DNA from 2 places in the Hydrogenophaga sp. R2 genome. Region 1 is predicted to be linked to the other one. Evidence: predicted binding sites of a transcription regulator. Region 1 holds the regulator's gene; the other holds the start of a gene.
What was found. Region 1 encodes HrcA, which represses chaperone genes, less so after heat shock. Its sites were predicted from a motif close to TTAGCACTCNNNNNNNNNGAGTGCTAA; they were not measured.
Positions count from the first base shown of each region.

Region 2: a site for HrcA is predicted at 4,439-4,465, ahead of groES (co-chaperone GroES). Genes of this name have one in related genera too.

Region 1 covers NZ_JBBHZN010000001.1:1,490,320-1,497,585, reverse strand. The annotation lists gene rapZ (RNase adapter RapZ) at 1-510, opposite strand, end outside; gene recN (DNA repair protein RecN) at 507-2,150, opposite strand; gene WD026_RS07250 (NAD kinase) at 2,209-3,126, opposite strand; gene hrcA (heat-inducible transcriptional repressor HrcA) at 3,190-4,212, shown strand; tRNA gene WD026_RS07240 (tRNA-Ile) at 4,235-4,311, shown strand; tRNA gene WD026_RS07235 (tRNA-Arg) at 4,401-4,477, shown strand; gene greB (transcription elongation factor GreB) at 4,552-5,109, shown strand; gene WD026_RS07225 (RelA/SpoT family protein) at 5,118-7,266, opposite strand, start outside.
Region 2 covers NZ_JBBHZN010000002.1:238,222-245,487, forward strand. The annotation lists gene WD026_RS09635 (DNA methyltransferase) at 1-1,035, shown strand, start outside; gene WD026_RS09640 (DUF262 domain-containing protein) at 1,277-2,581, shown strand; gene WD026_RS09645 (MAE_28990/MAE_18760 family HEPN-like nuclease) at 2,596-3,669, shown strand; gene groES (co-chaperone GroES) at 4,544-4,834, shown strand; gene groL (chaperonin GroEL) at 4,882-6,528, shown strand; gene tal (transaldolase) at 6,617-7,266, opposite strand, start outside.

The DNA.
Region 1 (7,266 bases):
GCCGACCAGGTCCTGCAGCTCCTGGCGCAGTTGCAGCGGCCGCGCCAGGCTGGTGTCGAGCACCAGCGACTGTTCGCGCAGTTCGGCCAGCAGTTCGCGTTCGCGCTCGATGGCTTCGATCAGCGCGTTCTGGGCATCGCCGTCGGCCCGCTGCCGCACCGACAGCGGATGCGCACGGCGCGTTTCCGAGAAGCGCCGCACCAGCGTGTCGGTGGTGGCATCCAGAAAGATGGAGGTGACCTGCAGCGGCCGGTCCTGCCGCTGCCGCAGGTTCTGGAGCTTGCTCGGCAGGCCGGGCAGGGCGTCGGCACTGCGCACGTCCATGGCCACGGCCACGCGGCGGGCCTGCCGGTTCTGCTCCAGCTCCATGAAGGCGGCCAGCAGCTCGGGCGGCAGGTTGTCCACGCAATAGAAGCCCAGGTCTTCCAGCGCGGCCAGCGCCACCGACTTGCCGGAGCCGGACATGCCGGTGATGAGCACCAGCTGGCGGGGCGTGGTGGTGGTGTTCATGCGCCCAGCAGCTCGCGCGCATGCGCCAGCGAAATGTCGGACGACTCGCCGCCGCCGAGCATGCGGGCGAGCTCGCGCACGCGGGCCTCGTGGTCGATGGGCTGCACCGTGCTCAGCGTCTGCTGACCCTGGCGCTGCTTGCTGACCTGCAGGTGGTGGTGGGCGCAGGCGGCCACCTGGGGCAGGTGGGTCACGGCCAGCACCTGGCGGTCGCGGCCCAGTTGCTGCAGCAGCCGGCCCACGGTGTGGGCCACCGCGCCGCCGACGCCGGAATCCACCTCGTCGAAGATCAGCGTGGGGGCCTGGCCCAGCTGGCTGGTCACCACCGACAGGGCCAGCGCGATGCGGGAGAGTTCGCCGCCCGAGGCCACCTTGCCCACCGGGCGTGGCGTGGCGCCTGCGTGGCCGGCCACGCGGAACTCCACCGCCTCCCAGCCGTGGGCCTGGGCTTCTTCCAGGCGCGACAGACCCACCTCGAAACGGCCGCCCTGCATGCCCAGCGTCTGCATGGTGGCGGTCACTGCCTCGGACAGGCGCGGCGCGGCCTTCTCGCGGGTCTGGCTGACTTTCCGGGCAGCGGCCTCGAATGCTTTCCAGGCGGCGCGCTCGGTGGCCTGCAGGGTGTCCAGGTCCAGCGCGGCGTCCAGGCCGGCCAGCTCAGTCTTCCACTGCGCGTGCAGGGCGGCCAGTTCTTCGGGCGGGCGGCGGTAGCGGCGCGCCAGCGACACCCACTGGCCCAGGCGCTCGTCCAGCACGGCCAGGCGGGCGGGGTCGAGGTCGGTGTGGCGCTGCAGCTGGTGCAGCTCGTGCACCGAGTCCTGCACCTGGGCCAGCGCGGCTTCCAGCGATTCCAGCGGTGCGGCAAAACGCGGCTCCACCGCCACCAGCCCTTGCAGTGCCGACACCGCGCGGCTGATGAGCGTGGCGGCGCTGCCGTCGTCTTCGTCCAGCACCTGCACCGCCAGCGCGGTGGCATCGATGAGCGACTGCGCGTTGGCCAGCCGCGCATGCTGGGCATTGAGCTCGGCCCATTCGTCCGCACCGGGCGAGAGCTTGTCGAGTTCGGCGATCTGCCACTGCAGGCGTTCGGCGTCCTGCTGCAGGCTGGCCTGTTGTTCGCGGGCGGCATCGAGTGCCTTGCGGTGCTGGCGCCAGCCCTGCCAGGCCTGGCGCACCGGGGTGGTGTCGGTGCCGGCATAGGCATCGAGCAGGTCGCGCACGGCGTCCGACCGGGTCAGGCTTTGCCAGGCGTGCTGGCCGTGGATGTCCACCAGGTGGTCGGCCACGGCGCGCAGCTGGGTGGCGGTGGCGGCGCTGCCATTGATCCAGGCGCGGCTGCGGCCTTCGGTGTCCACCGTGCGGCGCAGCAGCAGGGTGTCGTCGGTGGCAAAGCCCTGCTCGTCCAGCCAGGGCGCCAGGGCCGGGGGGCAGTCGAACTCGGCGGCCACTTCGCAGCGCTGCGCGCCTTCGCGCACCACGCCGGCGTCGGCCCGGCTGCCCAGGGCCAGCTGCAGTGCGTCGATCAGGATGGACTTGCCCGCGCCGGTCTCACCGGTGAGCACGCTGAAGCCGGACGACAGGTCCAGATCCAGGCTTTGCACGATGACGAAATCCCGCAGGGCGATGCGTCGAAGGCTCATGGTGGGGCGAGTGACGGTGGGGCTGCAACAGGTCGCAAACCGCCATTGTCGTGCAGGCTCAGCCCCCTTCGTTCCAGTGGAGTTTCTTGCGCAGGGTGTCGAAGTAGCTCCAGCCCGACGGATGGAGCAGGCGAAGCGCATGTTCCGACTTGCGCACCACGATGCGGTCGCCGTGCAGCAGACTGGTGAGCGACTGCATGTCGAAGTTGGCGCTGGCGTCGCGGCCGGAGACGATCTCCACCGCGATCTCGCAGGTGTAGGGCAGCACCACCGGCCGGTTGGACAGGGTGTGCGGCGCAATCGGCACCATCACCCAGCCGCCGATGCCCGGGTGCAGCAGTGGCCCGCCGGCCGACAGCGCGTAGGCGGTGGAGCCGGTGGACGACGCGATGATCAGGCCGTCGGCGCGCTGGTTGGCCACGAAATGCCCGTCCACCTCCACCCGCAGCTCGATCATGCTGGCCACGCCGCCCCGGTTGACCACCACATCGTTGAGCGCCGTGGCCTCGAACACGCAGCGGCCGTCGCGCCAGACGCTGGCGGCCATCAAGGCGCGCGAGTCTTCCTCGAAGTTGCCGTGCAGGATGGCGCGCAGCGAATCCCGGTAGTCCTCGAAGGCGATGTCGGTGATGAAGCCCAGCCGCCCCTGGTTGATGCCCACCAGCGGCACGCCGTGGCGGGCCAGCTGCCGGCCGATGCCCAGCATGGTGCCGTCGCCGCCGACCACCAGGGCCAGATCGCACTGCGCGCCGATGGCGGCCACGCTGAGGGCCGGAAAGTTGCTCAGACCGGTGTTGAGCGCGGTCTGCTCTTCCAGCGACACCACGCAGCCCTCGTCCTGCAGGAAGTGCGCGATCTCGTCCACCGCCTTGCGCGACCCCGGTGCGTGGTACTTGCCGACGATCACCACATGGGCAAAGCGCAGCGGGCGGCGCGGCCGGCTGGCAGCGGGGCGGGACGGGGCAGGCGAGGGCATGGGCAAATTACAACATAGGGATGTGGCGCCCCAGGGGCGGCGCCCGTCCGTAAAATCCCGCCCATGCTCGACGATCGCGCCAAGTTGTTGCTCAAGGCCCTGGTGGAGCGGTACATCGCCGACGGCCAGCCCGTGGGCTCCCGCACCCTGGCCAAGGCCACCGGCATGGACCTCTCGCCGGCGACCATCCGCAACGTCATGAGCGACCTGGAGGAGCTGGGCCTGATCGCCAGTCCGCACACCTCGGCCGGTCGCATTCCCACCGCGCGCGGTTACCGGCTGTTTGTGGACACCATGCTCACGGTGCGCCGCGAGAGCCTGGTGGCGCCGGTGCCCGACATCACCGCGCCCAACATCGACCCCAGCCAGCCGCACCGCGTGATCAGCCATGCGGCCAACCTGCTGTCCAACCTGTCGCAGTTCGTGGGGGTGGTCATGGCGCCGCGGCGGACATCGGTGTTCCGCCACATCGAATTCCTGAGCCTGTCGGAGCGGCGGGTGCTGGTCATCATCGTCTCGCCCGATGGCGACGTGCAGAACCGCATCATCCATACCCAGGTCAACTTCAGCCAGTCGCAGCTGCTGGAGGCGGCCAACTTCCTCAACGCCCACTACGCCGGCCTCACCATGGAGGCGGTGCGTGAACGTCTCAAGACCGAGCTGGACGCCCTGCGCGGCGAGATCGCCGATCTGATGAAGGCTGCCGTCGACATCGGCGCCGAGCCGGAATCCGGTCAGGACGAGGTGGTGGTGGCCGGCGAACGCAACCTGCTGTCGGTGTCCGAGTTCTCCAGCGACATGGGCAACCTGCGCCGGCTGTTCGACCTGTTCGAGCAGAAGACCCAGCTGGTGCGCCTGCTCGATGTGTCGGCCCAGGCCGACGGGGTGCGCATCTACATCGGCGGCGAGAGCCAGGTGGTGCCCTACGAGGACCTGTCGGTCGTGACCGCGCCCTACGAAGTGGACGGCCAGGTGGTCGGCACACTGGGCGTCATCGGCCCGCAGCGCATGCCCTACGACCGCATGATCCAGATCGTGGACGTGACCGCCAAGCTGGTCAGCAACGCCCTGAGCCACGGCAAGTAACCGCCTACAATCCGCCGCTTTCGGGCCGTTAGCTCAGTTGGTCAGAGCAGGGGACTCATAATCCCTTGGTCGTTGGTTCAAGTCCAACACGGCCTACCAACCCGCTCCGTCATGCGGGGTGTTCGTGCAGCAGGTTTCGCGTCTCGATTTGCGAAACCACCAAAAATGCTGCTATACTTCAAGGCTTCGCGGCTGTAGCTCAGTTGGATAGAGTACTTGGCTACGAACCAAGGGGTCGTGGGTTCGAATCCTGCCAGCCGCGCCACTACAAAAAGCCTGCAGCCACAAGCTGCAGGCTTTTTTCTTGCCTGTGTTGATCGTGTTCATGCCCGTCCTTCCATGAGCAAAGCCTTCACCAAAGAGTCCGATCAGGACGACGATGACGAAGCCGGCGGCCTGCCGCCGCTGCCGCCGGGTGGCAAGAACTACATCACCCGACCCGGCTACGACCGGCTGCGCGCCGAGCTGTTCCAGCTCATGGACGAGGAGCGGCCGAAGATCGTGGAGATCGTGCACTGGGCGGCCAGCAATGGCGACCGCTCCGAGAACGGCGACTACCTCTACGGCAAGAAGCGCCTGCGCGAGATCGACCGCCGCATCCGTTTCCTGACCCGCCGGCTGGAGATCGCCGAGGTGGTCGATCCCTCGCTGCACCACGGCAACGACCAGGTGTTCTTCGGCGCCACCGTCACCTATGCCGACGAACAGGGCCAAGAGACCACGGTGACCATCATGGGCGTGGACGAGGCCGACAGCGCCAGCGGGCAGATCAGCTGGATCTCGCCGGTGGCACGCGCTCTCATCAAGGCGCGTGTGGGTGACGTGGTGAAGCTGGCCGTGCCCGGCGGACTGCAGGAGCTCGAAGTGCTCGACGTCCGCTACCCCGCACCCGCCTGAGCCGGCGCTCAGGTCTTGGCCGGCTTGAAGCGCTGGGCCTTGATGACCGAGGGCGTGCGCTTGAGGCTGCGCAGCACGTCGGCCAGGTGCTGGCGGTCACGCACCGCCACCGAGAAGCGGATGTCGGTGGCGGTCTGGGCCGGCTCGTCGCCCATGTCCACATGGGTGATGTCGCCTTCGGCCGATGCGATGGCCGCGGCCACGCGGGCCAGCACGCCCTTGCCGTTGGTGACGGTCACCACCACGGTGGTGTCGAACGCGCGCACCGGCTCGTCGGCCCATTCCACTTCGAGGAAGCGCTCGGCGTCGCGCGCGCGCAGCCGGCGCGCCACGCCGCAGTCTTCGGCGTGCACCACCAGGCCTTCGCCGCGACCCAGGTAGCCCACGATGCGGTCGCCCGGGATGGGTTTGCAGCAGCTGGCGTACTGGACCGACAGGCCCTCGCTGCCGTCCAGCGTGACCACGCCGTGGGCCAGGCTGTCTTCCTGGCCGGTGGCATAACGCTCGGTGCTGATGAGCACCGTGTCGGGCTTGACGCCGGTCTCGCTCAGCAGCACGGCCAGCTTCTTGCCCACCATGCTGGCAATGCGTTTGCCCATGCCGATGTCGGAGAGCAGCTCTTCGCGCGTGCGGTTGCCGGTGAAGCGCAGCAGCTTGTCCCAGGTGGCGGCGTGTTCGCCGTCGGCCGCCGGCAGCTGGGCGATGCCCTCGGAGCGCAGCGCCTGCCCCAGCATGCGTTCGCCCAGTTCCAGCGAATGCTCCTGCGCCACGGTCTTGAGGTGGTGGCGGATCTTGGAACGGGCGCGCCCGGTCTTCACGAACGACAGCCAGGCCGGGTTGGGCTGGGCCTTCTCGTCGGTGATGACCTCCACCACGTCGCCGTTGGACAGCTCGGTGCGCAGCGGGCGCTCCTCGCCATTGATGCGGGCCGACACGGTGCGGTTGCCCACGTCGCTGTGGATGGCGTAGGCAAAGTCCATCACCGTGGCGCCGCGCGGCAGGGCCATGATCTTGCTCTTGGGCGTGAACACATAGACCGCGTCCGGGAACAGGTCGATCTTGATGTGGTCCCAGAACTCGCTGGCGTCGTGCGTTTCCTGCTGGATGTCCAGCAGCGACTGCAGCCACTGCGTGCCCAGGCGCTGCGACATGTCGCTGTTGGGCTCGCTGGCCTTGTAGAGCCAGTGGGCCGCCACGCCGGACTCGGCCACCACGTCCATGGCATGGGTGCGCAGCTGGAATTCGATGTTGGTGCCGAACGGCCCGATCAGCGTGGTGTGCAGCGACTGGTAGCCGTTGACCTTGGGGATGGCCACGTAGTCGCGGAACTTGCCGGGCAGCGGCTTGTAGAGCTGGTGCAGGGTGCCGAGTGCGGTGTAGCAGTCGGTCAGCTCGGGCACGATGATGCGGAAGCCGTAGATGTCGGTGACCTGCGAGAACGACAGGTGCTTGCTGTCCATCTTGCGGTAGACCGAATAGAGCGTCTTCTCGCGCCCCATGATGCGCACCTGCATGCCCTCGCGGGCGAAGGCGGCTTCCACCTCGCGCTGCACCCGGCTGATCAGGTCGCGGCGGCGGGTGCGCGATTTGTTCAGGGCCTTGGACAGCACCTCGTAGCGCCAGGGCTTGAGGAAGCGGAAGGCCAGGTCCTGCAGCTCGCGGTAGGTGAAGTTCAGGCCCAGGCGGTGGGCAATCGGCGCATAGATCTCCAGCGTCTCGCTGCTGATGCGCTGCCACTTGCTGCGCGGCATGTCGCCCATGGTCCGCATGTTGTGGGTGCGGTCGGCCAGCTTGATGAGGATGACCCGCACATCCTTGGCCATGGCCAGCAGCATCTTGCGGAAGGATTCCGCCTGGTTCTGCTCGCGGGTGTCGAACTCCAGCTTCTCCAGCTTGGTCAGGCCGTCCACGATGTCGGCCACCGGTGCGCCGAAGCGCTCCACCAGCTCCTGCTTGGTCACGCCGCAATCCTCGATGGCGTCGTGCATGAGGGCGGCCATGAGGGCCTGGGCGTCGAGCTTCCACTCGGCGCACTGGGCGGCCACCGCAATCGGGTGGGTGATGTAGGGATCGCCGTTCTTGCGCAGCTGGCCCAGGTGGGCCTCGTCGGCAAAGCGGTAGGCCTGGCGGATGCTCTCGATGTCGGCGGCGCCCAGG
Region 2 (7,266 bases), on a different contig from region 1:
CCGTTGAAGGTCCTTCGGAAGCACAGTGCAGCGAAACCCGTAGTTGTAGATCCATTCTGCGGTCGGGGCACGACATTGTTCGCTGCTCGCATGCTCGGGCTTGAAAGCTGGGGAATCGACACGTCGCCGGTAGCAGTGGCAATCGCCAAAGCGAAGCTCTCCAACTCTTCGGCCGAAGATGCGCTGTGCCTAGCGCAGTTGCTGATTCTTGCCATCGAGCCTCTGCACGTGCCGCAAAGTGAGTTCTTCAAGGCTGCGTATCACAGCAAGACACTACGGGATATCTGCGCACTGCGGGAGGGACTTCTCGGTCTCGAGGACTCCGATGAAGCCGTGATGCTCAGGGCTGCCGTGTTGGGCTGCTTGCATGGCCCTTTGTTGGTTAGCGGCGCAGCTTCCTACTTCTCAAACCAGATGCCGCGCACCTTCGCGCCCAAGCCTGATTACGCAATTAGATTCTGGACCAAGCGGAACTTAGTACCGCCAGAGGTAGACGTACTACAGGCACTCGAGCGCAAGCTTAAGCTAATCGCCGCATCAAAAGCGCTGCCGAAGGCCGATTACACCAACGTCGTTCGAGGCGACTCGACGGTACCTACAAGCCTTCCGTCAGGCCGAAAGCACTCGGTGGTGGTAACGTCGCCTCCATACTACGGGATGAAGACCTACGTACAGGATCAGTGGTTGCGCAATTGGTTCTTAGGAGGGCCGGCGACTGTGGACTACAGCGCTGGTATGCAGTTGGAGCACACGGGGCAGGACAGCTTCGCCAGTTCGTTAGGCAAGGTTTGGGCCAACATGGCGAACACACAAGCAGACGACCTTCATATGTACATCCGCTTCGGTGTTATCCCCTCGGCAAACGTCGATGCCAAATCGCTGATGTACAAATCGTTCGAGTTATCGGGCGTGGAATTCGACGTCAAGTCAGCTCGCAACGCCTCTTCGGCGCATTCCGGTAAGCGCCAAGCTCAGCAGATGCGCGCGGGATCGAGTGCCTGTGACGAGTACGATTTCCACGTTGTCAGGCATTGAGTAACGCCGAACTGAGGTTCGCATGTCCATTACGTCGTCGCTCCCATTAATTTTGGCGTCCCGGTCGTAATGGTTGTTGATGAAAAGACCTTTGCCCTCGTGGCAGGCTTTGGAGTATCCAGCCAACAGTGTGGGCGATTTCCTTTTTTATGCGAAGCCACACTCCACATTCACCGTGGGGGTTCATTTAGTCAAACCATATGCGGCGTCAGGTCTCGCCGCGCCAAATGAGAGATCTAGCGTGACGAATAAACAGACTAAAGGGGGAGGTAGCCAGGCGGCCATTCCCGCTACAGATTTCCTGCTTGAGGGCGAGCGTGTCTCATTCGAACCTGAAGCCGTTCCGCCCAAGGCTACGGATGAAGAGCTGAACAGCCGTTACGCGAAAGGCGACATTCGTATCGTCACTGAACAGGCCCGCTATCCCCTCGCTGGCATTCTTCAGATGCTGCGAGAGACCAAGCAGGACGAGTCCGGTAAGGTCACAGCGCGCTATATGCTGGATCCCGATTACCAGCGCCGCCACCGTTGGGACGACACACGTAAGTCGCGCCTCATCGAGTCGTTTTTGCTGAATGTGCCGGTCCCGCCCGTGTTTCTCTACGAGCGGGATCTGGCACGTTTTGAAGTCATGGATGGTCGTCAGCGTCTAACAGCACTCGGCGATTTTTACGACGACAAGTTTGCCCTAACCGGCTTGGAATACTGGCCAGATTTGGAAGGGCGCCGATACTCAACGCTCCCGTCCAAAGTGCGCGACGGCATCGACCGGCGCTACATCTCTTCGATTATTCTTCTGCAGGAAACCGCCGACAGCGAGGAGCAAGCTGCGACGTTGAAGAAGCTGGTGTTTGAGCGGCTTAACTCAGGTGGCGTAAAGCTCAGCAGCCAGGAGACGCGCAATGCCATCTACAGTGGCCCTCTAAACACCTTGTGTTTGCAACTCTCTGAGAATGTTACATTTCGCCGGTTGTGGGGCCTTCCACTTGATCCAGATTCTGAAAGTGGTAATGGAGTGCAGGAGCACGACGACGCGACAGATGAAGCGACCCTTGCAGGCATCCGCATGTTTCAGAAGATGGAAGATGTCGAACTTGTACTCAGGTTTTTTGCTTACCGTCAGATTGGCGAATTCAAAGCGGGCCTGAACAAGATTTCGGCTTTTTTGGACCTCTTTCTAGTGCGTGGCAATCGCTTCACAGATAAGGTGCTTGGCCAGTACCGCCTCATGTTTGAATCGACCATAGAATTTCTCTGGCAGGTAATGGGCCCCGATGCCTTTACTCTTCTCAATACCTCCGCGCGACGTGCAACGAAGATTGTCTACGACCCGTTGATGTACATAGCCAACAGTCCGGCGGTTGTATCTCACCGCGCGGCCCTTATCGAGAGCAAGGAGCTTTTGCGCGAGGAGTTGAAGAACATGTACGAATCGAGCGATGACTTGTTCTCTGGCCGGCGCACCAACTTTGCCGACACACAACAGCGAAATGCACAGATAGGCGCGGCTTTCGCCGCTGCGATTGCCCGGCTTCCGAGGAACTGATTTCGAGGCGACACGTGCGCGCTACCCTAGATGAACTCAAGAGAGAGCTGAGCGAACTGAGGAGTTTCGTTGCGTCAATCACGCAAATCAGTGATGCCCTTGCCAACAACACAGATCCCAAGGCTCGTCAATTTACATCTCTGCGACGTCGCTTTGACAATGCTGCTTTCTTCGTGGCGCTATATGCGATCTTCGAATCATACGTAGAAGCACTGGCAGCGGCCTTTGCAAGCCTTGAAGCGAGGAGGTTACCGTATACCGAACTACCAGAGAAGCTCGCTGCAAAGCACCTGAAGCACAGTGCGGACTTGTTGGCCCGAGGTCGCTTGGGTGAAGGGCGGCACGCGGGACTTACTGTCGGGAGCGTCGTGGAAAACCTGTACAACTGCCTTAGCGGAGTTACACCATATGCGTTGAACGAAGCTGCCGTGGTTTGGCATGATTCCAACCTTCGCGCCCGCGATATCGACGACATCTTCGTTCCCCTCGGCCTCGAAGGCATGTGCTCGCAGGTGCGTCGTGGAGACGCCTTGATTCGATGGCACATGACAGTGCAGGGGCTAGAGGTGACCCCACCGGATGGTCTCCCACACACGGTCATCGAGGAACGATTGAACGACTTAGTGGAGCGACGCAATCAGGTCGCTCACCGAGGTGGCAAGCCTGCGAACCTGTTGGGTGTTGACGGCATGAATGAAACCATCAATTTCATCGAGGCACTCTCGACAGATCTTTTCGCTATGGTCGTGGGGCGCTACCTAGATTCGCGTCACATGGTTACTAGTGCGGCGACCAAGCTTGAGCAGGTAGAGGGCGACGGACCTTTCAAGAACGGAACGATTATTGTGGTGTTGCCGCCCGAGTTTGACCTCGCTGTTGGCCAGCCCATCTTCGTGGCCAAGCCCTCAGGTGCTGCTAGGTGGGGGCGAATTCAAAGTCTTCAGTTGAATGGGGCAGAACAGGAGACGATTGCAGTCGGAACGCCGGCGCCAGATGGTATCGGGATCGGGTTGGACTTCGCATGCCCTAAGATCGCAAATCCATTTGTACTCCTTGCGGAAGACGATCTAGTCTGGGCTCCGAGGTAAACTGCCTGGGGTTTCCGGTATGCCAGGAACAACGGTTCGGCGAAATTGATCGGCGTAACAGCCGCTATAGCCGAGGACGGCAAGCGATTGAAGTAACTGAGGTCAGGGCGACCTGCTGCCCTGAGTAGGCCGTCCTGATTGAGGGGGCGGACCAGGATCCACGCGTGCTCACTCTGAAGACAGCGAATGGCGCTGAGTGACTATCTTGATGGCTCTTATCATGTGCACCACGCGCAAGACCTCGCCGACCGCCTTGCCAAACTGCAGGAGCAGCACGATCATCTGAAGTTCATGACCAAGAGGCTCTACGCCCTTGGCATGCAAGTGGCGCCTCGCCAGGTTCAGCAGTAGCCTAAGGCCCCAGATGCTTTGCTAGAACAAATCCAAAGTGAGCAGACTTCTAAGGGGTTGAGCTTCAGTCACGCATAAAGGACCTTAAGGCTCAGGTCCTAGCGATGGAAGAACGCTTCCTGCTGGAGAGCTTTGCCCCTACACACACCCGAGCTTAAGCTCATCCGTACCCATGACTACAAGACTCGCCCTGCTCCAGGGAGCTGCAGGAGGAAGAGATCAGGGCAGGCCTGGCGGCCGCGGTTGGGTACTGCTGGTCGGTCAGCAGAATCCAGAAGCGCAAGCGCGCGACCAGGCCTACTAGCACCAGACGCGATTCAATGTTAAGTGGCGCATGGTGGAAACATGAGTGACGTTCCGCACCAGCGCCCGGTTTTTCGCCGCCCGGCCTTGAAAACGCCCATCCCCACCCTTATGATTAGCACTCGCTGGAGATGAGTGCTAACACGCACACAGCTCCCTCGATCCGGCCTCCCGGTCGGCTCCAGCCTCCATTCCAACCCGTTCCTTTTCAGGAGATGCAATGAAACTTCGTCCTCTCGCCGATCGAGTGATCGTCAAGCGCATTGACAGCGAAACCAAGACCGCCTCCGGCATCGTCATCCCCGACGCCGCCGCCGAGAAGCCCGACCAGGGCGAGGTGCTGGCCGTCGGCCCGGGCAAGACGAACGACAAAGGCGAGACCAAGGCCCTGACCGTCAAGGTCGGCGACCGCGTCCTGTTCGGCAAGTACAGCGGCCAGACCGTCAAGGTCGACGGCGACGAGCTGCTGGTCATGAAGGAAGACGACCTGTTCGCGGTCGTCGAGAAGTGATCCTTCTCCCCGTCACCCACCCCATTTACTGAATCGGAGAAATCAACATGGCAGCAAAAGACGTCATTTTCGGCGGCGAAGCCCGCGCCCGCATGGTTGAAGGCGTGAACATCCTGGCCAACGCGGTCAAGGTCACCCTGGGCCCGAAAGGCCGCAACGTGGTGCTCGAGCGCTCCTTCGGCGCCCCCACCGTGACCAAGGACGGCGTGTCCGTGGCCAAGGAGATCGAGCTCAAGGACAAGCTCCAGAACATGGGCGCCCAGATGGTCAAGGAAGTCGCTTCCAAGACCTCGGACAACGCCGGTGACGGCACCACCACCGCCACCGTGCTGGCCCAGGCCATCGTGCGCGAGGGCATGAAGTACGTGGCCGCCGGCATGAACCCGATGGATCTGAAGCGCGGCATCGACAAGGCCGTGGAAGCCCTGATCGCCGAGCTGAAGAAGGCCTCCAAGCCCACCACCACCAGCAAGGAAATCGCCCAGGTCGGCTCCATCTCCGCCAACAGCGACTCCAGCATCGGCGAGATCATCGCCAACGCCATGGACAAGGTCGGCAAGGAAGGCGTGATCACCGTGGAAGACGGCAAATCGCTGCAGAACGAGCTGGATGTCGTCGAAGGCATGCAGTTCGACCGCGGCTACCTGTCGCCCTACTTCATCAACAACCCCGAAAAGCAGGCTGCCCTGCTGGACAACCCCTTCGTGCTGCTGTTCGACAAGAAGATCAGCAACATCCGCGACCTGCTGCCCACCCTGGAGCAGGTGGCCAAGGCCGGCCGTCCGCTGCTGATCATTGCCGAAGACGTCGAAGGCGAAGCCCTGGCCACCCTGGTGGTCAACACCATCCGCGGCATCCTGAAGGTCGTGGCCGTCAAGGCCCCCGGCTTCGGCGACCGTCGCAAGGCCATGCTGGAAGACATCGCCATCCTGACCGGTGGCAAGGTCATCGCCGAAGAAGTGGGCCTGACCCTCGACAAGGTGACCCTGGCCGACCTGGGCCAGGCCAAGCGCATCGAAGTGGGCAAGGAAAACACCACCATCATCGACGGCGCCGGCGCTGCCGCTGACATCGAAGCCCGCGTCAAGCAGATCCGCGTGCAGATCGAGGAAGCCACCTCCGACTACGACCGCGAGAAGCTGCAGGAGCGTGTGGCCAAGCTGGCCGGCGGCGTGGCCGTCATCAAGGTCGGTGCTGCCACCGAAGTCGAGATGAAGGAGAAGAAGGCCCGCGTGGAAGACGCCCTGCACGCCACCCGCGCTGCCGTGGAAGAAGGCATCGTGGCCGGCGGTGGCGTGGCCCTGCTGCGCGCCCGTCAGGCCGCTGGCGAGATCAAGGGTTCCAACGCTGACCAGGACGCCGGCATCAAGCTGGTGCTCAAGGCCATCGAAGCCCCCCTGCGCGAGATCGTGGCCAACGCCGGTGGCGAGCCGAGCGTGGTGGTCAACGCCATCCTGGCCGGCAAGGGCAACTACGGCTTCAACGCCGCCAACGACACCTACGGCGACATGATCGAGATGGGCATCCTGGACCCGACCAAGGTGACCCGCACCGCTCTGCAGAACGCCGCCTCCGTGGCCAGCCTGATGCTGACCACCGAGTGCATGGTGGCCGAGGCCCCCAAGGACGACGCTCCGGCCATGCCGGGTGGCGGCATGGGTGGCATGGGCGACATGGGCGGCATGGGCATGTAATAGCCTCTGGCCTTCGGGCCAGCCCGCACAAGGCAAAAAGCCCCGCGAGCGATCGCGGGGCTTTTTTTCGTCCGGCCTCCGAATGGGGTCAGCCCATCATGGCTTCGAGCTTGAGGGTGTCTGCCACGAAGGCGCGGATGCCTTCGGCCAGCTTCTCGGTGGCCATGGCGTCCTGGTTCAGCGCGAACCGGAAGGCCGCCTCGTCGTATTGCACGAAGTCGATGTCCAGGGTGCGGGCGGCCTGAGGGTCCAGCGCACGGGTCAGGGGTGCCTCGCTGGCCTGCAGCTGGGCCAGCAGCTCGGGGCTGATGGTGAGCAGGTCGCAACCGGCCAGCGCCGTGATCTGGCCCACGTTGCGGAAGCTCGCGCCCATGACCTCGGTGGCCACGCCGAACTTCTTGTAGAAGGCGTGGATGCGCCGCACCGACTGCACGCCGGGGTCGTTGGCACCGGCCATGGCGGCCTCGTCCCAGGACGAACCGGCCTGCTTCTTGTACCAGTCGTAGATGCGGCCCACGAAGGGCGATATCAGCTGCACCTTGGCCTGGCCGCAGGCCACGGCCTGGCAGAACGAGAACAGCAGCGTGAGGTTGGTGTGGATGCCGTCGCGCTCCAGGCGTTCGGCCGCCTGAATGCCTTCCCAGGTGGCGGCGATCTTGATGAGCACCCGGTCGATGTGCACGCCCTGGCCCTGGTACAGGTCGATCAGGCGCCGGGCCCGGACCACGGTGGCCTCGG